Regions from separate parts of the Janthinobacterium sp. SUN100 genome, predicted to be linked through region 2. Evidence: predicted binding sites of a transcription regulator. Region 2 holds the regulator's gene; the other holds the start of a gene.
The links. The regulator FliA, encoded in region 2, starts transcription of late flagellar genes. The targets are predictions, from matches to a motif close to CTAAAGTTTNNNNNNNNNNNGCCGNTA.
Positions count from the first base shown of each region.

Region 1: a site for FliA is predicted at 4,327-4,353, ahead of O0881_RS24125 (DUF5610 domain-containing protein). Genes of this name have one in related genera too.

Region 1 is NZ_JAPUBU010000005.1:272,977-288,709, reverse strand. It holds gene O0881_RS24145 (MFS transporter) at 1-1,092, shown strand, start outside; gene O0881_RS24140 (DUF1345 domain-containing protein) at 1,133-1,798, shown strand; gene O0881_RS24135 (HPF/RaiA family ribosome-associated protein) at 2,023-2,400, shown strand; gene O0881_RS24130 (GGDEF domain-containing protein) at 2,659-3,624, shown strand; gene O0881_RS24125 (DUF5610 domain-containing protein) at 3,626-4,255, opposite strand; gene sbcB (exodeoxyribonuclease I) at 4,403-5,851, shown strand; gene pyrF (orotidine-5'-phosphate decarboxylase) at 6,020-6,853, opposite strand; gene O0881_RS24110 (LemA family protein) at 7,021-7,635, shown strand; gene O0881_RS24105 (TPM domain-containing protein) at 7,637-8,476, shown strand; gene O0881_RS24100 (TPM domain-containing protein) at 8,476-8,997, shown strand; gene O0881_RS24095 (SDR family oxidoreductase) at 9,085-9,849, shown strand; gene O0881_RS24090 (VanZ family protein) at 10,399-10,824, shown strand; gene O0881_RS24085 (hypothetical protein) at 10,846-11,124, opposite strand; gene O0881_RS24080 (hypothetical protein) at 11,345-11,824, shown strand; gene O0881_RS24075 (M24 family metallopeptidase) at 11,953-13,080, opposite strand; gene O0881_RS24070 (dipeptidase) at 13,275-14,780, opposite strand; gene O0881_RS24065 (LLM class flavin-dependent oxidoreductase) at 14,995-15,733, shown strand, end outside.
Region 2 is NZ_JAPUBU010000001.1:2,369,547-2,385,279, reverse strand. It holds gene O0881_RS10555 (RluA family pseudouridine synthase) at 78-1,073, shown strand; gene O0881_RS10550 (HAD-IIIA family hydrolase) at 1,162-1,821, shown strand; gene O0881_RS10545 (Rieske 2Fe-2S domain-containing protein) at 1,818-2,195, shown strand; gene O0881_RS10540 (S49 family peptidase) at 2,235-3,236, shown strand; gene O0881_RS10535 (hypothetical protein) at 3,611-3,988, opposite strand; gene O0881_RS10530 (16S rRNA pseudouridine(516) synthase) at 4,245-4,955, shown strand; gene O0881_RS10525 (fumarylacetoacetate hydrolase family protein) at 5,043-6,041, shown strand; gene flhB (flagellar biosynthesis protein FlhB) at 6,305-7,498, shown strand; gene flhA (flagellar biosynthesis protein FlhA) at 7,495-9,591, shown strand; gene flhF (flagellar biosynthesis protein FlhF) at 9,860-11,188, shown strand; gene O0881_RS10505 (antiactivator of flagellar biosynthesis FleN protein) at 11,181-12,044, shown strand; gene O0881_RS10500 (RNA polymerase sigma factor FliA) at 12,090-12,821, shown strand; gene O0881_RS10495 (flagellar motor protein) at 12,803-13,549, shown strand; gene motD (flagellar motor protein MotD) at 13,555-14,337, shown strand; gene O0881_RS10485 (translation initiation factor Sui1) at 14,402-14,764, shown strand; gene O0881_RS10480 (hypothetical protein) at 14,808-15,692, shown strand.

The DNA of each region.
Region 1 (15,733 bases), on a different contig from region 2:
TTCGCCCCCTTCCTCGTGCTCATCTTGCCGGCCGGCCACGTGGCCGACCGCTACAACCGCCGCAACATCATCGCGTGGTGCCTGGCGGCGCAACTGGCGTGCGCGCTGGCCCTGCTGGCGTTTACGTTAAGCAATATTTCCATCGTCTGGCCCGTGTTTGCCGTGCTGGTGCTGTTCGGCAGCGCGCGCGCCTTCATGATGCCGGCCACGCAAGCCGTGCTGGTCAACATGGTGCCCACGCAACACTTCAGCCGCGCCGTCGCGCTCAGTTCGTCGAGCTCGCACGTGGCCATCATCCTCGGGCCGACTTTGGGCGGCTTGCTGTACTACTTCGGCCCCAAGGTCGTGTATCTGATCTCGTCCGCGCTGCTGGTCGTGTCCGTCCTGCTGATGCGCGCCACCACCCCGGCGCCGCAAGTGGTGAAACGCGAACCCGTCAGCTGGCATACCCTGCTCGAAGGCTTGCGCTTCGTCTGGTCGAAGCCCATCGTGCTGGGCGCCATTTCGCTCGACCTGTTTGCCGTGCTGTTCGGCGGCGCCACAGCCCTGCTGCCGGCGCTGGCGCATGACGTGCTGCATGCCGGACCCAGCGGCCTGGGCCTGCTGCGCACGGCGCCGGGCGCGGGCGCCGCCCTGTGCTCGATCGCGCTGGCCATGTTTCCCATCACGCGCCGCGTGGGCGCGTGGATGTTCGGCGGCGTGGCCGTCTTCGGCCTGGGCACCCTGGTGCTGGGCAGCACCAGCTATTTCCCGCTGGCCCTGGCGGCGCTGTTCCTGATGGGCGCCGGCGACATGGTCAGCGTCTACATCCGCCACCTGCTGGTGCAGTTCGAGACGCCGGACGAGATCCGCGGCCGGGTCAGCGCCGTGAATGCCGTCTTCATCGGCGCCTCGAACGAGCTGGGCGAATTCGAATCGGGCTTGACGGCCGGCTGGTTCGGCCTCGTGCGCGCCGTGCTCTTCGGCGGCGCCGCCACCCTGGCCGTGACGGGTATCTGGGCCGTGCTGTTCCCCGTGCTGTCGCGCATGGACCGCTTCCCCCACCACGAGAAGGAAGCAGCCGCCAGGACGGCCACCACGGCGAGCGCATAGGGTCTAAGATGCGCTATCGCCACTGACACGAATCCGCACCATGAAAATCACGCTTCCATTCCACGGCTTCATCCGCAGCCGCCCCCACCTGAGCATGGCCACGGCCATCGGCGTGGCGGCCGGCCTGCTGCTGCCCGCATCCTGGCAACAGATGACGCGCCTGCTGACGGCGTGGAATGTCGCCGTCTGGTTCTACCTGGCAACGATGGCCTGGATGATGATGCGTGCCAACCACCACAAGGTCAAAGCCATGGCGGCGCGCCAGGATGAGCGGGCGGCAACCGTCCTGTCGGCCCTGTCCGTCGCATCCGTGATGAGCCTGGTAGCCATTGTCTCGCAGCTATCCTCGATGAAAGACATGGCGCCGGACGAGCGCGCGCTGCATTACGGCCTGACGATCCTCACCCTGGTCGGTTCCTGGTTCCTCGTCGGCACCCTGTTCTGCTTCCACTATGCCCACCTGTACTACCAGGCCGATCCCGCGCTGCGCCCCCTGAAGTTTCCCGACGACGAGCAAAGCCCCGATTACTGGGATTTCCTGTATTTCGCCTTCACCATCGCCGTCGCCGTGCAAACGTCGGACGTTTCCGTGCAGACACGCATGATGCGGCAAATCGTGCTGGGACAATCCGTGCTGAGCTTTTTCTTCAACCTGGTCGTGCTGGGGCTGTCGATCAATATCGCGGCCGGTCTCATCAATGGCTGAGGGTAAATAATTTCGTAGTGGAAACTTGACCTGGCTGAAGGGTTAAGCTCATCTTAATCGTGCGCACCCTCTTGAAATACTGGAAAGAGGAGTAAGATAAGTCATGCACAGGGATCAAGTGCATGAGGCAAGAACCAGGCGCCGACGCGCCCTGGCAGCGGATTTGACCACTGCCATGCAAGGCGCCTGAGATGGGTTTTTTTTGAATTGACAGGAGTAAGCATATGCAAATCAATATTCATACCGACAGCACCATCGCCAACACCGCTGGACTGAACGAACATGTGCAATCCGTACTTGAAAGCGCACTGAACCGCTTCCGCGACAACCTGACCCGCATCGAAGTCCACATCAGCGACACGAATGGCCCGAAAGGCGGTGCCGACGATATCCGCTGCGTTATGGAAGCACGCGTTGCTGGCTATCAACCGATCGCCGTGACCGAACAGAACGCCACCGTGCATCAATCCGTTGCCGGCGCCACCGACAAACTGAAACGCGCCATCGATAGCGCCCTGGGCCGCCTGCAAGACAGCAAGCGCCACGCCACCGGCAAGAATGCCGTGATCGATACGGCCGAAGCGGAAGAAACCGCCGAGTAATCCCCACCTGCAGGATTTCCAGAGACCAAGGCAGCCGTTCAAGGCTGCCTTTGCACATCCGGCCCGCCTTTCGCGCGCGGCAACATCCATAACAAAACCGCAAGCATTCCTGCGTATTGACGCGGCAATGAAATAATTGTCGTATTTCTCACAGTAAGTGACCTCAAGCAAGCCTTTGGCGTTACAGCCAAGGCCGCTTTACGCTATCATGAAGCTACCGGCCCCCTGCTCGCGCGCCGGCTTTTTGAAAGTGTGATTGTGGAACAGATCGGCAACTTCGGCGCTTCAGGCTGCAACATCGGCGATTTACAGCTATTTCGCGATGGGGCGGATAGCCAGACGGCCGCCATGCTGGCGCCCTGCCCCGTGATGCGCCTGGAAGCGGGCGAAGCCATTGCCGACACGCAAGGCGCCAGCCTGTACATCGTCCTGCGCGGCTCGCTGGCCGTGGCCGCCGACACCCACACGGGCATGGATGACGGCACCGTCAGCAAGGTCTTGCCCGGCGAAAGCGTGGGCGAACAATCGGTGCTCGATGAAGCGAGCAACCTGGCCGCCATTTCCGCCCTGGAAGAAACCGATTTGCTGGTGATCGACGCGGCCATCGTCTGGGAATTGATCGAACAGTCGAACGGCCTGGCGCGCAACCTGCTGCGGCTGCTGTCCTTCCGCATCCGCGCCGCCAATGCCTTGCTGCGCCGGCGCCAGAAACTGGGCGAATTCTACCGCCAGCTGTCGATGGTCGACAGCCTGACGGGCTTGTACAACCGCGCCTGGCTGACGGATTTACTGCCCAACATGATCGTCACGGCCCACGCCAGCGGCTCGCCCCTGTCGCTGGTGATGATAGACCTCGACCATTTCAAGCGCTTCAACGACACGCACGGCCACCAGGCGGGCGACCAGGCACTGCGCATCGCCGCGCAAGTGCTGGGCGCGGCCCTGCGGCCCACGGATTTTGCCGTGCGCTACGGTGGCGAGGAAATGATGGTGATCTTGCCCGACACCAACGAACACGTGGCCTTGCGGGTGGCCGAGCGCTTGTGCGAGCGCATGCAGCTCGCCGTCATCTTCGCTGACATGCGCAGCGCCTTGCCGCACATCACGGGTTCCTTCGGCGTGGCCAGCCTGGCGGCCGAACAGGACGACCATGCGCTGATCGCCGCGGCCGACGCGGCGCTGTATCGCGCCAAAGCATCGGGCCGCAACAGGGTCATGCTGTAGTTCAGGCAGCCTTGCTGTCGGCCGGCTTGCTGGCATCCGGCTTGGCGGCATCATCCTTCTTGCTGCTGTGCGCGGCGATGAAGTCGGCATAGCCCTTTTGCACCAGCTCGTACGTCTTGTCGATATTGCCGGCGATGTCGCCATTCAGCACTTTCAAGCCGCCGAGGATGTCGCGCGCTTCCTTGAAGCCTTTTTCCATGCCGCCGCTGATGGTGTCCATGAACTTGGTCAGGGCCGTATCGTCGTCCAGGCCGGGATTTTGTTTCTTGAAGGCATCAAAAAATCCCGTCGACAGCGATACAATGCGGTTCGCCGTCGCTTCGGCGCTGTTATCCTGCGAAGCCGCGTTCTGGATCGCATCCTCGCCGTACTGGCCCTTCAGCGCTTCATTGATGTTGGTGATGGCCGTCTTGTACAGCAGCGCCAGCGGCTCGTTCTCGGAACCGATCGACACGTTCAGCGACGCCTGCATGATGGAAGCGTTCAATTGCAGCTTGGTGCGGTCATTCACGCTCATTTCAGCGTTGACGCCGTCCTTTTGCTGGACTTTATCGTCCTTGCCGGCAACGCCCGTACTGACGGAAGTCACGGAAGGGGTGGAATTGCCGCTTGCGGCGATGGGAATTGACACGATAGACCTCCTTGAACGGGCAATGTATGCCACCATGCGGGAAACGCGATGATGACCATCCTCTCGTGTAGTATCGGCAGGTTTTCAGAAAACTGTAGCAGCGGCCGCTTTTGGCGGCCCGGATAACCAATCAAGCAACGACCATCAATGACTAACCAGACCTTTCTTTGGCACGACTACGAAACCTTTGGCGCCCAGCCGCGCCGCGACCGCCCGGCCCAGTTCGCCGCCATCCGCACGGATGCCGACCTCAACGAGATCGGCGAACCCATCATGCTGTATTGTCAGCCTGCCAATGATTTCCTGCCCGACCCGCAATCGTGCCTGATCACGGGCATCACGCCGCAGCAGTGTCTGCAGCTGGGCGTGCCCGAACACCAGTTCGCCGCCACCATCGAAGCGGCCTTTTCGGAGCCGGGCACCATCGGCGTGGGCTACAACACCATCCGTTTCGACGATGAAGTCACGCGTTTCCTGTTCTGGCGCAACCTGATCGACCCGTATGCGCGCGAATGGAAGAACCATTGCGGCCGCTGGGACATCCTCGACGTGGTGCGCATGACGCACGCGCTGCGCCCGGAAGGCATCGAATGGCCAAAGCGCGACGATGGCCAGACCAGTTTTAAACTGGAACACTTGAGCAAGGCCAATGGCCTGGCCCACGAAGCGGCGCATGATGCACTCTCCGACGTGCGCGCCACCATCGCCCTGGCGCGCCTGATCAAGGAAAAGCAGCCGAAACTGTTCGAATTCTGCCTGGCCCTGCACAAGAAGGACAGGGTCGCCAGCGAAATGGGCATGCACCTGGCCGCCGGCGAGCGCCAGCCTTTCCTGCACGTGTCGGGCATGTTCCCCGCCGAACGGGGTTGCCTGGGCGTCGTCTGGCCGCTGGCCACGCACCCGAGCAATAAAAATGAAATCCTCGTCTGGGATTGCGCCTACGACCCGCGCGAACTGTTTACCCTGGCCGCCGACACCATCCGCACGCGCCTGTTCACGCGCAAGGACGCCATGCCGGAAGGCATGACGCGCCTGCCCGTGAAAAGCGTGCACCTGAACAAGTCGCCCATGCTGGTCGGCAATTTAAAAACGCTGTCGCCGGCCATGGCCGCGCAGTGGGGCATCGATCTGGACGCGGCGAAGGTCAACGCGCAATTCGCCGCCGCGGCGCCGAACATGGATGCCGTCTGGGCCGAAGTGTTCCAGCGCCCGGGCGCGAATGCCGCGCTGGACGTGGATGAGGATTTGTACAATGGTTTCGTCAGCAACGACGACCGCCGCCTGCTCGAATCCTTGCGCCGCGACACGCCGGCCAAGCTGGCCACGGCCCGCCCCTCGTTTGCCGATGAGCGCCTGCAGGAACTGCTGTTCCGCTACCGCGCCCGCAATTTCCCGCAAACCCTGAGCGAAGCGGAAAGCCTGCGCTGGGAACAGCACCGCGCCGCCCGCCTGTTCGACGGCGACGCCGGCGCCCGCACCATCGAAATGCTGTTTACGGAAATCGACGTGCTGTCGGAATCCGTCGATGAGCGGGGCGAGGAAATTCTGGGCGAGCTGTACGACTATGCGGAGATCGTCGCACCACAACGCGACTAAATGCAAAATGCCGGGCTAGCCCGGCATTTTTTATGGATGACAAACAACAGTCATCACGGTGCCTGACAGAAGCGTAGCGAGCGGATGGGAGTTGCGGCCGAGAAGCGCAACTGTGCTATAGCACAGTGAGCATCGCCGGCCGCAAATCGCGACGCGCAGTAGCTTATGTCAGCCACCATCAGACGCGCGGTGCGCGTTGATGGCATCGCGCGTTTCAATGGCCACGCGGCGCGCCGCGTCGGCGAAGTCTTCGCCCGCCTGCGGCGTGGCGTAGATGATGGCGCGCGACGAGCTGATCATCATGCCCATGCCGTTCGCCGTCTGGCCCGCGCCGACGGTGGCGGCGATGTCGCCGCCCTGGGCGCCGATGCCCGGCACCAGCAGCGGCATGTCGCCGACGATGGCGCGCACCTGCGCCAGTTCTTCAGGGAAGGTGGCGCCGACGACGAGCGCGCACTGGCCGTTTTTATTCCACTTCTCGGCCACCAGGCGCGCCACGCGCTGGTACAGCGGTTCGCCGTCCGTATTCAGGAATTGCAGGTCCGAGCCGCCCGGGTTCGACGTGCGGCACAGGATGATCACGCCGCGGTCTTTCCACGCCAGGTAGGGATCGAGCGAATCCTCGCCCATGTACGGATTCACGGTAACGGCGTCGGCGCCGTAGCGCTCGAACGCTTCGCGCGCGTATTGCGTGGCCGTCGCGCCGATGTCGCCCCGTTTCGCGTCGAGGATCAGGGGGATGTGCGGATAATTCTCGCGCACGTAGCGGCAAATGTCTTCCAGCTGCTTTTCCGCGCCCAGCGCGGCAAAATACGCGATCTGCGGCTTGAAGGCGCAAGCCAGGTCGGCCGTGGCATCGATGATGCGCGTGCAAAAGGTGGTGATTCCATCAGGCAGGTCGCGCAGTTCGGCCGGCAGTTTCGCCAGGTCGGGGTCCAGGCCCACGCACAGCAGGGAATTATTGGCCGTCCACGCGGCGGATAATTTATTGATGAAATTCACGGCACACCTTCTCTATATTCAGTTGCAAACCCCGTATTGTAACGCGGCGCAGGCTTGCCACGGCGTCTCTAGGCGGTCGGGGCCGGCGGCCGACGCTTATTAAACCGACATTACGGGCCGTTTCAGGTATATTTGCCTCACCTCCCTTACTCTGCACGGAACCCATCATGCAAATCACCAATCAATTCACCAAATGGCTGCGCCTGGCGCTGAGCGTCACCGTCCTGGCCGGCATCCTGACGGGCTGCGGCTACAACGACTTCCAGAGCAAGGATGAAGCCACCAAGGCCGCCTGGGGCGAAGTGGTCAACCAGTACCAGCGCCGCGCCGACCTGATCCCCAACCTGGTGAACACCGTCAAGGGCTACGCCACGCATGAAAAGGAAACACTGGAAGCGGTGACCAAGGCGCGCGCCGCCGCCACCAGTTTCCAGATCACGCCCGAAGTGCTGAACGACCCGGCCGCGTTCGAAAAATTCCAGCAAGTGCAGGGGCAGCTGTCGTCGGCCCTGTCGCGCCTGATGGTGGTGTCCGAGAAATACCCGGACTTGAAGGCCGACACCAGCTTCCGCGACTTGCAGTCGCAGCTGGAAGGCACGGAAAACCGCATCACCGTGGCGCGCCAGCGCTACATCGTTGCCGTGCAGGATTACAACGTGCATGCGCGCAGCTTCCCGAACAACCTGACGGCCATGGTCTTCGGCTACAAGGTCAAGCCATCGTTCACGGTGGAAAATGAAAAAGCCATCTCGACCGCACCGACCGTCAACTTTGGCAAATAAGATGAAAGCCTGGTCCTATCTCGCGGCGCTGGCGACGGCGCTGCTGCTGTGGTCGATGCCGCCAGCCGGCGCACAGGGCTTGCAGCCCGTGCCGCCGCTGGCCGCGCGCGTGACGGACAACGCCGGCATGCTGGACGCCAAGCAAAAGGCGGCGCTGGAAGGCGTGCTGGCCGATTACGAAGCCAAGACGGGCAGCCAGATCGCCGTGCTGCTGGTCAAGAGCACGGAACCGGAAGCCATCGAGCAATACAGCATCCGCGTGACGGATGCCTGGAAGCTGGGCCGCAAGGGCGTCGATGACGGCGTGCTGCTGATGGTGGCGAAGGACAACCCCTCGTCCCTGCGCCGCCTGCGCATCGAGGCGGGCCGCGGCGTGCAGGGCGTGCTGACGGATGCGCAATCGAAACGCATCCTGCAAGACGTGATCGCCCCCCATTTCAAGCAAAACGATTACTACGGCGGCCTGGTGGCCGGCGTGGGCTCGATTGCCACCCTGCTGAACCAGGAGCAATTCCCCGCTGCGGCGCAGCAGAAGGCGCCAGCCACCGTGGAAGCGGGCGGCATGACCTTTTGGCTGCCGCTGCTGTTCTTCGGCTTCCTCGTCGTGCTGACCCTGTTCCGCTCGCGCGGCGGACCGACGCGCCTGCAGCGCGGCAGCAACTGGTCCAGCGGCGCCACGGGCGTCGTGCTGGGCAGCATCCTCAGCCAGGCGCTGAACAACCGCGGCGGCGGCGGCTTCGGCGGCGGCGGTGGTGGTTTTGGCGGTGGCAGCGGTGGCGGCGGTGGTTTCGGTGGCGGCGGCGGCGGTTTTGACGGCGGCGGCGCCTCGGGAGATTGGTAATGACGAAACAACTGACATTCGGACAACGCTGCGGACGGGCATTGAAACATTTGCGGGGCACGCCGGCGACGGCGCGCCACGCCTTTCCGGAACGTACACTGAAAGCCATCGAGACGGCCATCGCCGGCGGTGAAGCGATGCACCAGGCGGAAGTGCGCCTGATCGTCGAAGCAGCCCTGACGCCGGGCATGGCGTACCAGGGCGTGAGCAACCGCGAGCGGGCGCGCGAACTGTTCGCCCAATATGGCGTGTGGGATACGGAAGACAACGTCGGCGTGCTGATCTACATCAACCTGGCCGAGCACCAGGTCGATATCGTGGCCGACCGCAACGTGGGCCGCCGCGTCACGCCGGAACAGTGGCAAGCCGTGTGCCGCACCATGACCAAAGGGTTCAAGGATGGCAATTACCACGACAGCACCCTGGAAGCGCTGGCGCAGCTCAATACCCTGCTGCAAAGCCACTTCCCCGCCAACGGCACGCGCGGCAACCAGTTGCCGAACGAGCCCATCCTCCTCTGATTCCTGCCCAGGGATTAAAATCTGCCCATTGCCGCGCGGGCCGGTGTCCCTGGCAGCGCGGCCCCCATACCTCGCCGAGGAGCACACATGAAATTAGTCAATAAAACCGCCATCGTCACGGGCGCCACGCAAGGCATCGGTCTGGCTTGCGCCACCCGCCTGATCGCCGAAGGGGCGCAAGTGATGCTGGTCGACATCAAGGAAGAAGGCGCGCAGGCGGCCGCTGCCCTCGGCCCGCAGGCGCGCTTCTTTTGCGCCGACGTCAGCCAGAAGGCGGACGTGGACGCCATGCTGAAGGAAACCCTGGCCCAGTTCGGCCACATCGATATCCTCGTCAACAATGCGGGCGTCACGCACGCGGCCGGCTTCCTCGACGTCTGCGAAGACGATTTCGACCGGGTCATGCGCATCAACCTGAAATCGATGTTCCTGTGCGGCCAGGCCGTGGCGCGCGAAATGGTCAAGCGCAACAGCGGTTGCATCATCAACATGTCCAGCGTGAATGCGGAACTGGCCATTCCGAATCAGGTACCGTACGTGGTGTCGAAGGGCGCCATCAACCAGCTGACCAAGGTCATGGCCCTGAACCTGGCCTCGCACGGCGTGCGCGTCAACGGCATCGGGCCGGGCACCATCCTGACGGAACTGGCCAAGCAGGCGGTGCTGTCGAGCCCGGAAGCGCGCCACACGATTTTGTCGCGCACGCCGCTGGGCCGCTGCGGCGAACCGGAAGAAGTGGCCGGCATCGCCGCCTTCCTGGCCAGCGACGACGCCACCTACATGACGGGCCAGACCATCTATGTCGATGGCGGGCGCATGGCGCTCAATTACACGGTGGCCGTGAAGGAATGAAGGCAGGCGCGGTAAGTTATATCAAAAAAGAATAATAGTTATCCGAAAAGATCATTAGACACATATCGTGCAACGCAGCATAATGCACCTGTCTCCACTATTCTCCTCCAAGAAAATAGTTTTAAGCCCGCTTTCACCAGCGGGCTTTTTTTTCGCTATCAGTCTTGAAACATGGCTATTCTTGCCATGCTCCACACTCTTTCCGACAATTTGCGCTGCCGCAAAAAAATGTTGCGGCGTGTCATCAGGCCGTCATCTTCGCCCCCTATACTTGCTTCATCTGCTGTACAGGCAACCGATATGCCTGACTACAGACAGGTGTGCCGCGATGGCACACCACTCCCCTTTCATGACCGTGGCGGGCGCCCGCAAGGCGCGCGACATGGTAAGTACCGAGCAACTCTCAACTCTTGACCCATTTCATTTGGGTTTTTGGCCCGCGCCCCCGCGGGCCTTTTTTTTGCCTGTCCAGCAAGCTCTTGCGCAAAAACACGGTGGCCCGCCCTGCCCATGATATTGTGGCGTCCTTTCCACCTGTCCTGACGCCTCATGCCCGTACCCTTGCCCGAACTGTGTTTTGCCGACCGCTACGAACGCCTGCGCTACCGCACCGCGCTGGTGCTATATGTGCTGGTGATCCTGATCGGCGACATTCCCGGGGTGCGCGCGGACGTGGGCCAGTATGCGTCGGGCGGCGTGCTGCATTCCTTCGGTTATGGCGTGCTGGCCCTGATCCTGTTCAGCGGCACGGGCGGCGGCATGGCGCGCCGGGCGCTGCTGTCGGTGCTGATGGTGGCGGCCATGGGGGCGCTGGACGAATTCATCCAGAGTTTCCTGCCCTACCGCCATGGCGCCGTCAGCGACTGGGTGGTCGATGTCACGGCCGCCGCGGCGGTTTGCCTGCCGCTGTATTTCCTGTGGCCGAAAATGGTCGCCGCTGCCCTTGGCAAGGACGCGCCGCTGCCCGAAGCCTGAACGGGAGATGGCTCGCGCCCGTCAGGCGCGGTCCGCTTCGCTATCCTGCAATGCCAGCCGCAACTGTCCCTGGCCCCGCTTGCCCAGGCGCCGCATCAGGGCGCGCGTCTCGCGCCGGCTGCCGGCCCCCATGGCGCGTGCCGTATCGCGCTGCATCTCCAGCAACTGTTCCGAACGCGCCAGCCGCACCAGGCCATGCAAGGCCTGGGCCAGCACATGGCGCGCACGGACATCGTGCGCAGTGCCGCCGATGGCCAGCACCAATTCATCGATCAGTTTTGCTGTAGGGCCAGATGACATTTTTTCTCCCGATTGAACAGTGAGGAAACGTGCAGCCGCACGAAGTGGTAATTGCCAGCATCGTTTATACCAAGCACGGCAATTAGACACTTGATCTAGCTCAATCGACAATGACGGCCGCCGAACATCCCTGTTCCGCCATGCTCTTACATGCAGCAATCGCCGCCATCCGCATCACCGCGGGTGCCGATCCTGAGTGTGCGACCATGAGGAGACCAAGATGAGATCAAAAACCACCCTGCTGCTGACCGGCCTGACATGCGCCTTGCTGGCAGCCTGCCATTCCACGGACAAAACCAGTCTGGCGCGCAGCAATAGCGGCGAAACCTATGCCGCGCCGGCCAGCACGACGCCGCAAAGCAGCACGGCCAGCAGCACGGCCGCCGATACCAGCAACGCCCAGAGCAGCATCAGCAGCGACATGCGCAACGACGCGAACCAGTCCACCATGAACATCAGCTCGGCCACGGTGCAGTCGATAGAAACCGTGCCGCGCAGCATGGAGCAAGGCAGTGGCGACATGCAGGCGGGTACGTCGGGCACGGCCGGCAGCACTTCGGGGGCGGCGGGCAACATGCTGTACCGCGTCACCTTGCGCCTGGACGACGGCACGACGCGCACCTTTGTGCAAAACACCCAGCCCGCCTTCCAGATCGGCGACAAGGTCAGCGTGCAAAAAGGCGTGATGCAGCGCTATTGATCGGTATATTGATCGATATCAACGCTGGCCGGCGCTGGCCGATTTTCTTCACGCCTGGCCGCATTTGGCACGCATTTGGCACGCACTTGATACGCATTTGGCACGCAGTTGCCACGCAGTTATCATTTTCAAGCCAAGGCCAGGGTCAGCGGCCGGCTGCGCCCCTGCACCAGGGCCGAGGGCCAGGCCGGGTCATGCGTCAGGTTGTGCAATTGGCTGCCGTCGAGCAAAAACGTGTCTTCCACCGTACTGCCGGGCAGGCTGGGGTGGAAGGCCAGCGCCATGCCCCGCTTGAGGATGATTTCCGTGTGCGCGCCGGCCGCCACTTCGGGCGCCAGGTAGCCGTGGATGCCGCCCTGCCGGCTGGTGCGCACCGTGTCGGGCTGGCCTGCATACGCGTAGGCGCTGTCGAGCGCGTGATACACCATGCTCAGCGCATGACCCGTTTCGCAAGCGTCGAGCGCCACCGCTTCCAGCGCCAGCATGGCCGCATCGGCATCGTCCATGACGACCGCCGCGCCATCGGCACGATGCTGCGCCGGGCCGAAGCGCCGTTGACGGCTGAGGCTAGCGCACAGGCCGAAACGCCGCGCGCACAAGGCCAGCACGGCTTGCGGGCCCAGCTCCACCTGGGCTGGCGGTGCGCGCCGGTAACGCTGTTGACGCTCCGCCCCGCTGACCAGCACGTGCACGGCCTGCAAGCCCCGCAGCCACAACGCCCGCGCGCAGGCGGCAGCCAGTTCCAGCTCGCTCCAGTCGGGGCGGGCCTGGCGCAACGCATCCGCGGCCGCGCGGGCAGCCAGCTGCCCCACCTGCCGGTAGCGCAGCTGTTCCGATTCCAGCAGCACCAGGCGCTCTTCGCGCAAGGCCACGGGCAGGCTGCGTTCGTGCAAACCCGGCCGGTCGGACAGGACCGGCGCGCCACCGGCCGCATGCTGCACGAAATGCTCGCGCAATTCATACAGCTGCGGCTGCATCCAGGGCGACACTTGCCACGTCCATGGCCCGCGCACCTCTTCCTCGCGCATGCGCATGGCTTCGGCTTCGTCCGTCAAGATATAGGCGGCGTCGCGCGTCACCAGCACTTCCGCGCAGCCGCACTCGGCGGTATGGTAGTGGCTGTTCGACGCGCCCGCCGTGGCCCACGCAAACCAGTCCCCGCCGCGCAGGCGCACGGCGCCGGCACGCTGGTCTTCCAGCCAGCCCCGCATCTGCGCCAGCTTGTGCGCCACTTCCAGTTCCAGCGGCCAGTTCATGACCGCCCCTCGTGCGGGCGCCGGCGCGGCGCCACGCCACCTGCCCTGCCTGGCGCCAGCCGGGTCTCCTGTTGTGCATGCATAGCTGCTCCCTTCCTACATGGAAACGTAAGACCGGCGCCCCCATCAAAAGTTCAGTGCCCGGATGCGTCTCAGGCTTGCAGTCTATGACTTCCCTCTGTTTTTGCAAGCCGCTATTTCGCCAGCTCGATCAGGACAGCCGTGTACATCTGCAGATTCAGCAGCAGCTGTTTTTCCGTGATGAACTCGTGTTCGGAATGCCCCGTGTACACGGTGTGCGGCATGGCCGGGCCGAAGCTGACGGCGTTCGGGAACAGGCGCGAATTGGTGCCGCCGCCGATGGCGACCGGTTGCGGATGCGCGATGCCCGTGTAGTGCCCGAACACGGACAGCAGGGTGGGAATCTGCGGCGCGTCCGTCTGCAGCCACGGTTCGCCGATCTGCACCTGCAGGGTAGCGGGCACCTGGCGCCGCGCCTTCCAGCCATCGAAGGCGGCCGTCACCTGCTGCTGCAGCACGGCCGCCGTCTTGCCTTGCGGACGGCGCAGGTTGATGTTCAGTTCCAGCGCGCCGCCATCTTGCTTGAGCACGGTGGGCGCTACCGTCATCGGCCCCATGAAGCCGTCGCGGTAAGCGATCTGGCCGAAGCGCTCGCCGTAGATGCCGGTGCCCACCAGTTCATTCAGGAACGACAGCATGTCGGCCGCCTGCGTGCCCTGCCAGGGCTGCACGGCCAGCGCGTCGGCCAGCATGCTGATGGCGTTGACGCCGTCTTCCGGCTTCGACGAGTGGGCCGACACGCCCAGCGCCGTTACCGTCAAGGTATCGCCAGTGCGCGCGTAGCTGTAGCGCACGCCCTGCTGGCCCTGCGCGCGGGCGCGGATGGCCGCTTCCAGCGCTGCTGGCGCGTGGTCGATCACGGCTTGTGCGTCTTCCGGGATCTGGCTGCCGAAAAAGCCGCCCGCCAGCTTCGCCAGCACGGGTCCGCCCTTGGCCGGCAAGGCCGTGCGCGGCGGCAGGGTCAGCTTGATGGAACCGTAGCCCTTCTCGGCCGTCACCACCGGGTATTCCGCATCGATGGTGATGTTGACCTGCGGCGGCGTATGCGTTTTCAGGAACTGTTTCAGCGGTTCCCAGTCCGATTCCTCGGCCATGTACACGTACAGCTCGATGCGCTTGCTCAGCGGCACCTGCTTGTCCTGGATGGCTTTCATCGCGTACAGGGCCGTGGCGATGGGCCCCTTGTCGTCTTCCGTGCCCCGTCCCAGCAGCTTGCCCGGTTCGCTGCTGCGGTCCAGCTCGAACGGCGAACGGGCCCATTTCGCGGGGTTCACAGGCTGCACGTCGCCATGCGTGATCACGCCCACCCGTTCGCTGCCACTGCCCATACCGATGATGAGCACGTGGCCGTGATCCTGGAAATCGAATCCCAGGCGCTGCGCCTCGGCCGCCAGGTAGCGCTTGAAGCCCGTGTGCTGTGGATTGTCGGCAAAGGGCACGGCCGGGTCGGCCACCGTGTTGTAGCTGATCATCTTCGCCAGGCTGGCGATCAGCGGTTCCGGATAGGTGGCCAGCGCGTAGCGGGCCGTGTCCTGCGCCTGCTGGCTGACGGGCGCGGCGTGAACGGAGGGCTGCAGCAGCAGGCTCATCAAAGTCAGCAGGATGGGTTTCTTGAACATGGCGGGACGCATAAAGTGGGGAGGCCAACTCTAGCATCGCCCGCGCCGATTTCCAATCGATACGAGTTTTTTACCGATCAGTACGCAAATTCCCGATTCGCATTATCATGTGCACAGCCTGTCATCCCTGCCGCTTCCAAGGCCGACCCTACTGGGGTCAGGGGATAGACAAATCGTCCATTGTGATTTTCCACCACGTCCCGATATCGCTACCATGATTCCATTTTCCATACTCGACCTGGCCCCCATCGCCGAAGGCAGCGACGCCAGCCAGTCGTTCAAGAACACGCTCGACCTGGCGCAGCACGGCGAACGCTGGGGCTACAACCGCTACTGGCTGGCCGAACACCACGGCATGCCCGGCATCGCCAGCGCCGCCACGGCCGTCGTGATCGCCCATGTGGCGGCCGGCACGACCAGCATCCGCGTGGGTGCGGGCGGCGTGATGCTGCCGAACCACTCGCCGCTGGTCATCGCGGAACAGTTCGGCACCCTGGAAGCGCTGCATCCAGGCCGCATCGACCTGGGCCTGGGCCGCGCGCCCGGCTCCGACCAGACGACGGCGCGCGCCCTGCGCCGCGACCTGCAATCCGATGCGGAACAGTTTCCGCAAGACGTGCTGGAATTGATCGACTACATGTCCGACGAGCCGCGCCAGCGCGTGCTGGCCGTACCCGGCAAGGGCGCGAAAGTGCCCGTGTGGATACTCGGGTCCAGCCTGTTCGGCGCCCAGCTGGCCGCCCACCTTGGCTTGCCGTACGCATTCGCCTCGCACTTCGCGCCGCAGATGATGATGCAAGCCGTGGCGTATTACCGCGAACACTTCAAGCCGTCAAAACAATTGGCGAAACCATACGTGATGCTGGGCTTTAACGTGTTTGCCGCCGACACGGATGAGCAAGCGCACCTGCGCGCCACGTCGATGCAGCAAGCGTTCGTCAACCTGCGCACGG
Region 2 (15,733 bases):
AGCAGCCAGGGCCGCAGCAAAAACAATTATATATTCAAAATGAAGGACTTAGAGAGATTTCTGGGAAGACATAGTAAATGAAGAGTCAAAATGATGTTGTTCCCCCTTCAACACCCCCGGTTCAGCCGCAAGCCCAATTCGTAACGATCGCCGAGGAAGAAGCAGGCCAGCGCATCGACAACTACTTATTAAGAGTGTGCAAGGGAGTGCCTAAAAGCCACATCTACCGGATCTTGCGATCGGGAGAAGTGCGGGTTAATAAAGGCCGTATCGATCAGCTGTACCGTCTCGCCGCCGGCGACGTGGTGCGCATTCCACCCGTGCGCGTGGCCGAAAAGGCCGCCACGGGCGCGCCGGCCGCCGAATTCAAGATCATCTTCGAAGATGCGCAGCTGCTCGTCATCGACAAGCCGGCCGGCGTGGCCGTGCATGGCGGCTCGGGCGTCTCGTTCGGCGTGATCGAGCAATTGCGCGCTTCGCGCCCCGACGCCAAGTTTTTGGAACTGGTGCACCGCCTGGACCGCGACACGTCCGGCTTGTTGTTGCTGGCAAAGAAACGTTCCGCGTTGACGAATCTGCATGAACAGATGCGCGACGGCGTCACGGACAAGCGCTACCTGGTGCTGGTGGCGGGCGACTGGAAGAATGCGCGCCAGCATATCAAGTTGCCGTTGCATAAATATACGACGGCCGAAGGCGAGCGCCGGGTGGCCGTGCAGGCCGATGGCCTGGCGTCGCACACGGTGTTTTCACTGTTGCATAAATATCACAACTTCGCCTTGCTGGAAGCGGAATTGAAGACGGGACGCACGCACCAGATCCGCGTGCATCTGTCTTCGTCCGGTTTCCCCATCGCCGGCGACGATAAATATGGCGACTTTGCCCTCAACCGTGCCTTGTTGAAAGCCGACAGCACGCGCGGCGCCCTGAAACGCATGTTCCTGCACGCGCACCAGATCACGTTCACGCATCCGGAAACGGGCAAGACGATGACCCTGAACGCGCCGCTGGCTGCCGAATGCGAGCGTTTCTTGGTAAGCTTGGGCAAACCATTGGCCGTTGCCGCACGCTAAATATCCACCGTGCGCGCGACACTACTCACAAGGTAGTCAGTCGCCAGCATTCATTCTCAAGGAGCCGGCGGCTATGCCGTCGGGAAACATGGCAAGAAAGCAATTTGATCTGATCGTCTTCGATTGGGACGGTACCCTGATAGACAGTACCTCGACCATCGTCAAGTGCATCCAGGCGTCGGCCAAAGACCTGGGCTTGCCAATTCCCACCGAGTTGCTCGCTTCGCACGTGATCGGCCTGGGCTTGCAGGAAGCCATGCAGCTGGTGATGCCCGACGTGGAGCCGAAATACCATGCGCGCATGGCGGAACGCTACCGTTATCACTATCTGTCGCGCGACCATGAGCTGGCCTTGTTTCCTGGCGTCTACGAGATGCTGCAGGAACTGTCGCAGCAAGCGTATTTCCTCGCCGTCGCCACGGGCAAGAGCCGCGTCGGCCTGAACCGCTCCTTGAATGCCGTCAAGCTGCTGTCCCTGTTCGATGCGACGCGTTGCGCCGATGAAACCTTTTCCAAGCCCCATCCAGCCATGCTGCAGGAGCTGACGCGCGAACTGGGGCAGGACATGCGCCGCACCGTGATGATCGGCGACACCAGTCATGATTTGTTGATGGCAAGCAATGCGGGTGCGGCCGGTATTGCCGTAGAGTATGGAGCGCATCCGGTGGCACAGTTGCAAGCTTGCAATCCCCTGTATTCGGCCGCCACGGTGGCCGAGCTGCATCAATGGCTGAGCGAGCACGCATGATGAACGATGTTGTCGACGTTTTCATCTGTGCCGCCGACGCCGTGGCCGATGGCGGCAAGGGTGTGCGCTTTCCCGTCTCGGCCGGCGGTGAAGCCACCACGGGCTTTGTCGTGCGCCATGGCGGCAAGGCGTATGGCTACCTGAACCGCTGCGCCCACGTGCCGATCGAGCTGGACTGGGCGGAGGGCGAGTTTTTCGAGTCCAGCGGCTTGTACCTGATGTGTTCGACGCATGGCGCCATCTATGTGCCGGAAAGCGGCTACTGTGCGGGCGGCCCCTGCAAGGGCGGGCGCTTGCGCCCGATCGCCGTGGCCGAACGCGATGGCCAGCTGTACTGGCAACCCGACGAGTATGTCCAGCCGCTGCCGGCCTGAGGCCGGGGCAGGCCTTCTGTAATTTACGCAAAGTGAACCATGAGCGATAACACGAATGACAAGCTGGACAGTAGCGCGCCAGCCGCCGGCCACGGCGCCCCTGCGGGACACTGGGAGCGCGAAGTGCTGGAAAAGCTGGTATTTGCCACTTTGCAAGAGCAACGCGCGCACCGCCGCTGGAGCATCTTTTTCAAGGTATTCGGCTTGCTGATCGTGCTGTTCGCCCTGTGGGTGTTTTATGACTACAACACGGCCGACGACAGCGAAACCCTGGGCCGCCACACGGCCCTGATCGACATCAGCGGCGCCATCGAGTCCGAAGGCAGCGGCTCGGCCGCCGTCGTCATCCCCGCGCTGGACAAGGCGTTTTCCGATGCCGGTTCCGTGGCCGTGGTGCTGCATATTAATAGTCCGGGCGGCAGTCCCGTGCAGGCCGGCATGATCGTCGACGAGATGCAGCGTTTGCGCAAGGGCTATCCGGACAAGCCTTTATATGTGGTGGTCGATGAAATGTGCGCCTCGGGCGGCTATTACATCGCCGCCGCCGCCGACCGCATCTACGTCAACAAGGCCAGCGTGGTCGGTTCCATCGGCGTGCTGATGGATGGCTTCGGCTTCACGGGCGTGATGGAAAAGGTGGGCGTCGAGCGCCGCCTGCTGACGGCGGGCGAGAACAAGGGCTTCATGGACCCGTTCAGCCCCCTGACGGAAAAACACAAGGCGTATGCGCAAGGCATGCTCAATGAAATCCACCAGCAATTCATCGACGTGGTGCGCGCGGGACGGGGCAAGCGCCTGAAGGAAACGGCCGATACCTTCTCCGGCCTGTACTGGACGGGCGCGAAAGCCGTGGAAATGGGACTGGCCGACGATTTCGGCACGGTCGACAGCGTGGCGCGCGACATCGTCAAGGCGGAAGACATCGTCGACTACACGCAGCATGAAGGCTTGCCGGAACGGGTGCTGAAGAAGTTTGGCGCCGCCATGGGTGCGGGTGCCATGAAGGCGGCCGTGCAGCAGTCGCAACCGGCGTTGCGCTGAGGACATCACTCTTGGCGGGCAGGCAAGCCAGTCGAGAATGATTTTCAATAAGGTGGTAAATTGGCTTGAAAATAGGGCTGCTTGGGCTATAGTGAAAGCGTAGTTCTTTTCAAGGAGGGGCGATATATCAACTATGTTGTCAGTACTAACTTGATTGGCAGGTCTTGGAACTACTCGCCGCATCGCAGATGTGGTTTTGAGTGAATTTACATTCCTCACTAAAGTCCCGATGGGGCTTGGGAACGGCGGCGCAATGCCGCCGTTTCCTTTTGTGCGTCGTTCATGTTCGATGGTCCGGTGTCGCCGGAGGAGGTTGAGCGTGCTGGCAAGGCAGGCATGCGAGGGCGTGGCATGGCTGGTCGGATGGGCCGCGCTCAGACGGCGCAGCCGTTGCAGTGCAGGGGCAGGGGAGCGGCGCTGGTTTCCCTGGCTGCTGTTGCACCGGCGTCAACGTTGCTGCCGATGTCGGACGGCATGTTCGCCATGGCGGGCGCGGTCGCGTTGTCGGCCTGCGCATCCGCGTGCGCAAAACCGCCCAGTTCCAGCCAGCACATGAAATGACATTGCGCCTCGGCATGCCAGCGCTTCTGGCTTGCCGGCGATGGCGGCGCGTCCGCATCCTGCGGCGCAGGGGCGGTGCTCCAGCGCGCCACGCCGAGTCTGACCTTGTGCATGGCCGCCTGTTCTGCGGCGATGCGCAGGCGCATGTCGGCGATGTTGCCTTGTAAGGCGATGGTATCGGTATGCTCCATACGATGTCCTTGTCAGTCGTTGCCTAGTTATTATTCCTAAACCTCGTTAGGCGGATTCCTAACGAAGTTTCAGTCTATCAACGCGATATTTCGAGCGCTTGATATTTCTCAAAGGAATCAACCATTTCTCGCCAAATCTCACCTTGTTCTTTTTGGTATTTCTGCGTGCACCATGGTTTCGTGCCGCCCGGGCCGCCGCGCGGACGCCAGGCGCCGCCGCTTCACGCTGCCAGCCGCTTCTGGTAAAGTCACGCCCATGAGTAAATTATCCCTAGACCGCATCCTGCAATCGCAGGGTTTTGGCACCCGTAAATATTGTCGTTCCCTCATCGAGGATGGCGATGTCGTCATCGATGGCGTCACCCAGACCAATTACCGCACCACCGTCGAGACCGAAGGCCTGGTGCTGCACGTGTTCGAAGAAGAGTGGGTGTACCGCGCGCACCTGTACCTGGCGCTGAACAAGCCCGCCAACTTCGAATGCTCGCGCAAGCCCAGCCATCATCCGGGCGTGCTGACCCTGCTGCCGGAACAATTCACCTGGCGCGAAGTCCAGCCCGTCGGCCGGCTCGACCACGATACGACCGGCATGCTGCTGATGTCCGACGATGGCCCGTTTATCCATGCGCAATCGTCGCCGAAGCGCCACGTTCCGAAGATTTACCAGGCCACCACGCAAGAGCCCGTGACGGATGAGCTGGTGGCCCTGCTGCTGGCCGGCGTGCAATTGCACGACGAGCCGGCCCCGCTGGCGGCCCTCGTCTGCGTCAAGCGCGGCGAGCACCAGCTGGAAATCGTGCTGGAACAGGGCAAGTACCACCAGGTCAAGCGCATGCTGGCCGCCGCCGGCAACCATTGCAGCGCGCTGCACCGTTCCGCCATCGGCAGCCTGACCCTGGAATCGCTGGGCATCGCCGAAGGCGAGTGGTGCTACCTCACGCCCGAGCAGATCGCGCTCCTGGCCTAGCCCCTTCCTGACCGCCAAAGCCGGGGATATCCCGGCTTTTTGGCGTCTTTAGTCTCCATTGCCTGCATTTGACGAAGTTTCCCGCACATGAAATTAGCTACCCTGAAGGATGGCACGCGCGACGGCCAGCTGGCTGTCGTCTCGCGCGACCTGAAAACGGCCCATCTGGCCGATGGCATCGCCTCGACCCTGCAAAAGGCGCTCGACGACTGGAGTTTCATCGCGCCCCAGCTCGATTTGCTGTACCAGACCATCAATAGCGGCCGCGGCCATCGCGCCTTCGAATTCGATCCCGCCAACTGCATGGCGCCCTTGCCGCGCAGCAGCTTGCGCGTGGCCGGCGCAGCCTACCTGCAGCAGATCGAGCGGGCCTGCAAGGCGGCGGGCAGCGAGGCGCCCGCCAATCTGCGCGATGCGCCGCGCCTGTACCAGGGCGCCAGCGACGATTTCCTGGGCGCCCAGGACGAGATCGTGCTGGCGCATGAGCAGTGGGGCATCGACTACGAGGCGGGCATCGCCGCCATCACGGACGACGTGGCCATGGGGTCGACACCCGACCAGGCGCACCTGAACATCAAGCTGTTGATGCTGGTCAACGACATCACCCTGCGCAACCTGGCGCCGGACGAGCAGGCGAGTGGTTATGGTTTCCTGCAGGCGAAACCCGCCATGGCGTGCTCCCCTGTCGCCATCACGCCCGACGAGCTGGGTGACGCCTGGCGCGGCGGCAAGGTGCATTACGCGCTGCGCTGCAGCCTGAACGGCAAGTTGACGGGCCAGCCCCACGCGGGCGCCGACATGGCGTTCAATTACCCGCAATTGCTCGCCCACCTGTGCCAGACGCGCAACGCGCGCGCCGGCAGCGTGGTCAGCGCGGGCGGGGTCGCCAACAAGGAAGTCAAGAAGGGATTTTCCAGTATTTTTGAGCGACGTAACCAGGAGATGATCGCCGATGGCGTCGCCGGCACGCCGTATTTGCTGTTCGGCGACGTGCTTCGCCTGGAAATGCTGGGCGATGACGGCAAGTCCCTGTTTGGCGCCATCGAGCAGACCGTGAAACAGGCCGAAGCGAGGAAAAACCGTTAGGAGCCCCGAGAAAATGGCCATGACTGCGTTGCAACCCCTCGCCGTACTATTCGTACTGTCTTCGGGGCTGCGCCTTGTCCTGACCATTTTTCGGTCTCCTTTGAAGTGGGCGCCTGCGGCGCCTTGTTTCATTTAGGCAAAGGAAAAGCAGGGGATTCGCCCTCCTTTTCCCTTGATGGCGTTGCGGTAATTGAACCGATAATGCCACATGCCCAGTCCGTATTGCGCCTAGCCAGGCTGCAGGACTTCACCGGAGTTGATTGATGTCGGAAGACAGCGACGCAGAAAAGACCGAAGCCGCGTCACCGAAGCGCCTCGAGCAGGCGCGTGAGGAAGGCGACGTTCCGCGATCGCGTGAAGTGGCAACGTTCACTGTGTTGATGGCGTCCGGCTGCTGCCTGTGGTTTGCCGGCGACGCCATCGTGCGGCGGTTGACGGCCGTCATGGTGTCCGGGCTGACCCTGGACCGGGAACAGATACTCAATCCCGACGCGATGATGTTGCGCATCGGCTACGACGTGGGCTCGGTCCTGCTGACGTGCCTGCCGTACGCGCTGGCCATCATGCTCGTCGCCCTGGCTTCGCCCGTGCTGGTGGGCGGCTGGCTGTTCAGTTCCAAGGCGTTTACACCCAATTTTGGCAAGCTCAACCCGATTCGCGGCCTGGGCAACATGTTTTCGAAGAATGCGCTGGTGGAATTGCTCAAGGCCATCGCCAAGACCCTCGTCGTGGGCGTCGTCGCCTGGATGGTGATGCAGCATCAAAAAGATGCCGTGCTGGGCTTGTCGGTGGAATCCCTGCGTGCCGGTTCGGCCCATCTGATCAGCCTCTTGATCACGGCTTTCCTGTTGATCGTCGGCGCGCTGGGCTTGATCGCCGCCATCGACGGTCCCTACCAGATGTGGCATTACGCCAACAAGATGAAAATGTCCTTGCAGGAAGTCAAGCAAGAGTCGAAGGAATCGGACGGCAATCCGCAGATCAAGGCGAAGATCCGCCAGATGCAGCATGAAATGTCGCGCCGCCGCATGATGGCCGACGTGCCGACGGCCGACGTGGTGGTGACCAACCCTACCCACTACGCGGTGGCCTTGAAGTATGGCGAGAATTCGCGCGGCGCGCCGCAGGTGGTGGCCAAGGGCGTCGACGAGGTGGCGGCGAAGATCCGCGAACTGGCCGGCGAACACAAGGTCGCCATCCTGGAAGCGCCGGCCCTGGCGCGCGCGCTGTACAAGCACACGGACATCGGCGACGAGATTCCCGAGGCGCTGTACGGCGCCGTGGCCGAAGTGCTGGCCTACGTGTTCCAGCTGCGCAGCTATGGCAAGGGCCAGGGCGAGCGTCCCGACAAGCCGAAGAAACTCGACGTGCCGCCCGAGCTCGACCCGCAGAATCCCGCCTCACAGACACCGCCCGCAGCCGGCGCAGAAGACAAGAATAAAGGAAGTACACCATGAACGGCCTGAGAATGCCAGCCTGGCTCAGTGGAATGGGTGGCAACGCCAGCAAGGGCATCGCCGCGCCTGTCATCATCATCATGCTGCTGGCGATGATGGTGCTGCCGCTGCCGGCCTTCATCCTCGACATCTTCTTCAGTTTTAATATCGCGCTGTCCATCATCGTGCTGCTGACGGCGCTGTACACGGTCAAGCCGCTCGACTTCATGGCGTTCCCGACCATCCTGCTCGTGTCGACCATGCTGCGCCTGTCGCTGAACGTGGCGTCCACGCGCGTGGTGTTGACGGAAGGCCATACGGGCGCCGACGCGGCCGGTAAAGTGATCGAAGCGTTCGGTCACTTCTTGATCGGCGGCAATTACACGGTCGGTATCGTCGTGTTTATCATTTTGACGATCATCAACTTTACCGTGGTGACCAAGGGTGCGGGCCGTATCGCCGAGGTGGGCGCCCGTTTCGCGCTGGACGCCATGCCCGGTAAACAGATGGCCATCGATGCCGACCTGAACGCGGGCCTGATCGGCGAAGATGAAGCGCGCCGCCGCCGCACGGAAGTGGCGCAGGAAGCGGAATTCTACGGCGCCATGGACGGCGCCAGTAAATATGTGCGCGGCGACGCCATCGCCGGCATCATGGTCACCGTCATCAATATCGTCGGCGGCTTGCTGGTGGGCTTGCTGCAGCACGACATGGGCTTTGCCGATGCGCTCAAGAACTACACCTTGCTGGCCATCGGTGACGGCCTGGTGGCGCAGATTCCTTCGCTGATCATTTCCACGGCGGCCGGTATCGTCGTCTCGCGCGTGGCCAGCGAACAGGACATCGGCACCCAGCTGGTGGGGCAATTGTTTGCGAAACCGCAAGTGTTATATATCACCGCCGGCATCATCGGCGGCATGGGCTTGATTCCCGGCATGCCGAACATGGTCTTCATCCTGCTGGCCTCGTTGCTGGCCGGTTCCGCCTATCTGATCAGCAAGAAGCGCACGCAGGAAAAGGCGGCGGCCGAAAAGCCGGCCGAAGTGCCGCAAGCGACCGTGGCGCCCGAGCAGGAAGAAGCCAGTTGGCAAGACATCATGCCCGTCGATACCCTGGGCCTGGAAGTGGGCTACCGTTTGATCCCCCTGGTCGACAAGACGCAGGGCGGGGAATTGCTCAAGCGCATCAAGGGCATCCGCAAGAAATTTGCCCAGGAAGTGGGTTTCCTGGCGCCGCCCGTGCATATCCGCGACAACCTGGAATTGAAGCCGTCCGCCTACCGCATCACCCTGAAGGGCGTGGAAGTGGGCGTGGGCGAAGCGTTCAACGGCCAGTTCCTGGCGATTAATCCCGGCATGGCCAGCGGCACCTTGCCCGGCCTGGCCACGAACGACCCCGCCTTCGGCCTGCCCGCCACCTGGATCGACGCCAGCCTGCGCGACCAGGCCCAATCGATGGGCTATACGGTGGTCGACGCGGGGACGGTGGTGGCCACGCACCTGAATCACCTGATCACCTCGCACGCTTCCGAGCTGCTGGGCCGCGCGGAAGTGCAATCGCTGCTCGACCACCTGGGCAAGGAGTCGCCGCGCCTGGTGGAAGACCTGGTGCCGAAGATGCTGTCCCTGTCGACCTTGCAAAAGGTGCTGCAGAACCTGCTGGCCGAGGGCGTGCACATCCGCGACATGCGCACCATCATCGAAACCCTGGCCGAGCATACGGTCAGCACGCAAGACCCGAACGACCTGACGGCGCTGGTGCGCGTGGCCCTGGGCCGCGCCATCGTGCAGCAACTGTTCCCCGGCTCGGCCGAACTGTCCGTGATGACCCTGGACAGCCGCCTGGAGCGGCTGCTGATGCAGGCGATGGGCAATGGCGGCGACGGCGCCGGCATCGAGCCGGGCCTGGCCGACACCATCGCGCACCAGGCGGGCCTGGCTGCCCAGCAACAGGAAGCGCTGGGCCTGACGCCCGTGCTGCTGGTGCCGGCGCCGCTGCGCGCCTTGCTGTCGCGTTTCCTGCGCCGCGCCTTGCCGCAGCTCAAAGTGCTGTCGCATGCGGAAGTGCCGGAAACCAAGACCATCCGCGTCACGGCGCTGGTGGGCGCGCAGTAGTTGTGATGAGCGGCATCGGGGTCGGTTCCTGCGGGACGGACGCCCGGTGCTTGCTTTTGGTCAAATAAACATCAATTTCCTCTCGGCAAACTGAATAACGGGTACTTTCCCGTCCTGTTCCTTCGATCATTTCCTGTAAGCATCGCTAATAATGGAAACTGTCCGGGTGATCTGTGTCCATGTGGAAGACAGCACTCAAGCAACAGGAGTCGACGATGGTCACACAGTTCAGCCAATATTGCGCCACCCCCGCCCTGGGAGGCCGGTCATGAATGTGAAGAAATTTACGGGCGCCTCGTCGCGCGATGCGCTGCGCAAGGTGCGCGAAGCGCTGGGCCCCGACGCCGTGATCCTGTCGAACCGCCAGGCCGATGGCGTGGTGGAAATCCTCGCGCTGGCCAATGACGACGCCGCTTCGCTGGCGTCGCCGCCGGCCGCCTCCGAAATGGCCCAGCCCCGTCCCCAGTTGCAGACCCAGTTCGCCACGCCGCAGCGTCCGGCCGCCCCGGCCCAGCGCCCGGCCGCGCCACGTCCTGCCGCGCCGCGCCAGGCTGCCTCCGAGCCAGTGGACATGGCCCGCATGCAGCAGATGATGGCCAGCGCACTGGCGCACGTCAAGGAAAACGCCGCCGCCGAGATGAGCGGCATGATGAATGAAATCCGCGCCATGCGCGGCATGATGGAAACCCAGCTGGCGGAAATCTCGTGGGGTTCGACGCAGCAGCGCGAGCCGCAAAAAGCCGTCGTGCTGCGCGAAATGCTGGCGGCCGGCTTCTCGGCCAGCCTGGCGCGCTACCTGATCGACAAGCTGCCGGCCGGCCTCGATGGCGCGCAAAGCATGCGCTGGATCAAGACGGTCCTCAGCCGTAACCTGAATACTGTGGCCAATGAAGACGCCATGCTGGAGCAGGGCGGCGTGTTTGCCCTGGTGGGCCCGACCGGCGTCGGCAAGACCACCAGCACGGCCAAGCTGGCGGCCCGCTGCGTGATGCGCCACGGCCCGGAAAAGCTGGCCCTGATCACCACGGATGCCTACCGTATCGGCGCGCATGAACAGCTGCGCATCTACGGCAAGATCCTCGGCGTGATGGTGCATTCCGTGAAGGACGAGGCGGACTTGCGCATCGCCCTGAAAGAATTGAAGAACAAGCACACGGTGCTGATCGATACGGTGGGCGTGAGCCAGCGCGACCAGATGGTGACGGAACAGGTGGCCATGCTGTCGGGCGCCGGCGCCGACGTGAAGCGCCTGCTGTGCCTGAACTCCACGGCCACGCAGGAAACGTTGAATGAAGTGGTGCGCGCGTATCAGGGCAGCGGCCTGGCCGGCTGCATCATGACCAAGCTCGATGAAGCGGCCTCGATCGGCAATGTGCTCGACGTGGTGATCCGCCAGAAACTGAACCTGTTTTATGTGTCGAACGGCCAGCGCGTGCCGGAAGACCTGTACCTGGCCGACCGCGGCTACCTGATCGACCGTGCCTTCAAGCTCAAGCGCGATGCGGCGGCGACGCAGTTTTCCGACGCCGAACTGCCGCTCCTGATGGCGCAGGCGGCCGCCCGCAACAATGAAGCGCGCGGGGTGCACCTTGGCTAATTTCGATTTCGACCAGGCCGAAGGCTTGCGCCGCATGCTGGCCGGCCCGCAGCCGCGCGTCATGACGTTCCTCTCGGCCACGCCGCAGGACGACAAGGGCGCCATGCTGGTCAACCTGGGCGCGTCGCTCGTCTACGGCGGCAATGACGTGCTGCTGCTCGACGCCAGCGGCGGCAGCGATGGCGTGGCATCGCGCCTGGGACTGGCGCACGGCGCCAGCCTGCGCGACGTGGCGCGCCAGCAATGCGGCTTGAACCAGGTCATCCACCAGGTGCCGCAAGGTTTCGGCGTGGCCAGCCTCGGCGTGCGCAACCATTTGATGGACAGCATGGATTATGCGGGCGAGGATGAACTGCGCCGCCTGGGCAAGACGTTCGAGGTGCTGGCGCGCCAGAGCGGCATCGTGCTGGTCGACGGCGTTGTGGCCGACGAGGGCGCGTGCTTCCCCGTGCCGCTGATGGCGTCGTCGGATATCGTCGTGCAAGTCTCGACCAGCGCCACCTCGATCAAGGCGGCGTACTGCCTGATCAAGCGCCTGAGCCAGGAACTGGGACGCCGTCCGTTCGGCATTCTCGTCACCGGCGCTTCCGAATCCGAAGCAAAAGTGGTATACGATAATATGGCGCAGGCGGCGAGCCGCTACCTGGCCGTGAAGCTGACTTCGATGGGTTCCGTGCCTGCCGACGAGTATCTGCACCGCGCGGCGCGGCTGGGCCGCAGCGTGGTCGACGCGTTTCCGCTGGCGGGAGCGTCGGTGGCGTTTCGCGGACTGGCCGAGCGGCTGGCCCGTTCGGCGGCGCCGGTGCTTGGCGGCACCTTGTACCAGACGGGGAGCCCGCACCAGTTCAGCGCCTGAATCGAACCGCAGCACCAGATAAGATGAGAAAACAATAAGCAGCCTATGTACACGGTCAAAGGGAAATCGAACAAGGACTATTTGCTGACGGAGCACATTCCGCTGGTGAAGCGTCTGGCGCACCATATGAAGGCGAAATTGCCGCCTTCGGTCGAGGTCGATGACCTGATCCAGGCCGGCATGATCGGCCTGCTCGATGCCATTACGCGCTATGAAGAGACGCATGGCGCGCAGTTCGAGACGTATGCCGTGCTGCGCATCCGCGGCGCCATGCTCGACGAATTGCGCACCAGCGACTGGCTGCCGCGCAGCATGCGCCAGAACATGCGCAAGATCGAAGAGGCGATGAGCACCCTGCAGCAGCGCCTCGGCCATCCGCCGACGGAGTCGGAAGTGGCGAAGCTGCTGAAAATGTCGCTGGCCGACTACCAGGAAATGCTGGGCGACGGCGGCGGCCACCAGCTCGTGTACTACGAAGACTTTCATGACCCGGACGGCAATGACAGCTTCCTCGACCGCCACTGCGTGGACGAGGACAGCGACCCCTTGCGTTCCCTGCTCGATACCGATTTCCGGCAATCCGTGATCGATGCCATCGACGCGCTGCCGCCACGCGAGAAAATACTCATGGGCCTGTATTACGAAGAAGAGCTGAACCTGAAGGAGATCGGCGCGGTGATGGGCGTATCCGAATCGCGCGTCTCGCAGCTGCATACCCAGGCCGTCGCGCGCCTGCGCGCAACCTTGAGGGAGCTGGCGTGGACTGGTCCAGCGTAATCGGGCTGGCGCTGGCGCTGGCCGGCCTGCTGGTCGGCCAGGCACTGGAAGGCGGCAAGATGGCCTCCCTGCTGCAGCCGGCCGCCTTTGCCATCGTCATCGTTGGCACCTTCGGCGCCGTGCTGCTGCAGACGCGGCTGCGCACTTTTGTCCGCGGCCTGGAAATGCTGCGCTGGGTGTTCCTGCCGCCGTCCGACACGCGCGCCGCGCTGGCGCGCGACATCGGGCAATGGAGCCTGACGGCGCGCCGCGACGGCCCGCTGGCGCTCGAACGCCTGATGGAAAACACGGCCGACCGCTTCAACGCCAAGGGTTTGCGCATGATCGTCGACGGCATCGCGCCCGACAAGCTGCGCCAGCTGCTCGACGTGGAAATCTCCGCCTACGAAATGGCCGAGCGCCAGGCCGTCAAGGTGTGGGAATCGGCGGCCGGCTATTCGCCCACCATCGGCATCCTGGGCGCCGTGCTGGGCCTGATCCACGTGATGGAAAACCTCACCGACCCCAGCAAGCTGGGCGGCGGCATCGCCGTGGCCTTCGTCTCGACCATCTATGGCGTGGGCCTGGCCAATCTGCTGTTCCTGCCGGTGGCCAATAAACTCAAGGCCATCGTTTCGCGCCGCGTGGTGCAATATGAAATCACGGCCGCCGTGCTGTACGACATCGCCACGGGCGACCACACGCGCATCATCGAAGAGCGCGTGTCCAGCCTCTTGCACGAGCATTGACCATGATGCGGCGCGCGCGCAGGAAGTATGACGAGGAACCGGACAACCAGGACCGCTGGCTGATCTCGTACGCCGACTTCATTACCCTGCTGTTCGCCTTCTTCGTCGTCATGTATGCGATTTCGCAAGTCAACGAAGGCAAATACCGCGTCTTCCAGAATGCCATCGGCCAGGCCTTCAGCCTGGAAAAGGGCGCGCCGCCCATCATCATGGAAGCGCCGCAGGCGATTCCACTGCCGAACCCCGCCCTGAAACGCCGCACGGAAGCCATCCGCCGCGAGCGCGAACACATGACGCGCCTGGCGCAGGACCTGACGTCGACCCTGGCGCCGCTGGTCAAGGAAGGCAAGGTGCGGGTCACGCAGACGAGCCGCGGCGTGAGCGTGGAAATCAATGCCAGCGTGCTGTTCGATCCGGGCGCGGCGGGCTTGACGGCCGAATCGGACCAGGCCTTGCGCGCCGTGGCCGTGCTGCTCAAGGACGACACGCACGATGTGCAGGTGGAAGGGCATACGGATGTGCAGCCGATCAGCAATTCGACCTTTGCCTCGAACTGGGAATTGTCGGCCGCGCGCGCCAGCGCCGTGGTGCGCCTGTTCATCGCCAGCGGCGTCAAGGCGTCGCGCCTGACGGCCGTGGGCCACGCGGACAATATCCCCGTGGCGCCGAACGCCACGCCGGAAGGGCGCGCGCGCAACCGCCGGGTCGCCGTGACGATTTTGTCGGGCATCCCCGAAACGGTGACGGAAGTGCCGACGGCGCCCGTGGCGCCTGCGCCGGCCAATTGACGCTCGTCAACTGCGGGCCGCCGCTTGGTACAATCGCGCTTTTTTCCTCTTTTATCGTTTCCTCATGAAAAGCAGCTCCCTGGGCGGTCTCGTCTATTCCACTGAAACGGGCCGCATGTGTCCCGCCTGCCGCCAGCCGCTGGCGCAGTGCGCATGCAAGGCGCAAGCGAAGGCTGCGCCTGCGGGCGATGGCGTGGTGCGCGTCTCGCGCCAGACCAAGGGCCGAGGCGGCAAGAGCGTCACCGTGGTCAAGGGCTTGCCGCTGGACGCCATCGCGCTGGCCCTGCTGGGCAAGCAGTTGCGCACGCAGTGCGGCTCGGGCGGCACCGTCAAGGATGGCGTGATCGAAGTGCAGGGCGACCATGTCGACGCCATCCTGGCTGCGCTGGTCAAGCTGGGCCACCAGCCGAAAAAGGCCGGCGGCTGAGCGTGCGGAGGCGTGCGGCCCGCCGCCGCGCGCCTGTGGTAACGTGCGTTTCCCACCCACGCGCTTCCTCACCATGAACGTCAAATTCACCGGCATGGCCATCGCCGCCGCCATCGCGGCAGCGCTGGCGCTCGCGTACTGGCCCGCTCCCGACGGCGGCGCGCCGGACGCTGTCGCCTCCGCCCCTGGCGCGCCGGCGGGACGCAGCCTGGAATCGTATCTGAATATCGATGCCAGCCCGGTCGCCGATGCCGCGCCGATGCCCGTCACCCTGGCGCAGCAGCTCGCGCGCCTGGCGGCCAGCGGCAAGCCGGAAGACGCGTATGCGGCGTATAACCTGCTCGACGATTGCATCGTCTTCCAGCAGGAAGGGCGCCTGCCGGGGCTGGAATTCGAGCTGGGGCGCGAGATGACGGCAGAGGAAAAAGCCGCGCAGCAGCAGCTGTGCGCGGGCCTGACGCAGCGGCAGCGCGAGGACCGCCTCGGCTACCTGGCGACTGCCGCCAGGGCGGGCGTGCCCGGCGCGGCGACCATCTTCCTGTCGGAAGGGCCGTTCGGCGACCGCAGCGCGCTGCGCAATCGTCCCGACGATCCGCTGGTGCAGGCGTGGAAGCGGCAAGCCATCGCCCAGCTGACGGCGCAGGCGGACGAGGCGGAATTGACCAGCGTGGCTACCCTGATGATGGCCTACCTGCGCGATGGCGATGTGGTGCGCAAGGATGCGCCGCAAGCGTATGGCTACCTGCTGGCGCTGCGCCAGGTCTACGACGATATCCTCGCGCCCGGCGTCACCAACCCATACCAGGACGAATACTGGCACTGGCTGCAGGCGGAACTGACGCCGGAGCAGCAGGCGGCCGCTAGCGCCAGGGCGCAAGCCATCGTGGCGAAATACCGCCAGCATGCGGGGCGTCCCGCGCACGGCTGAAGGGCAAGGCGGCTGCGCCTTGCCGGGGAATTGCTGTTAAC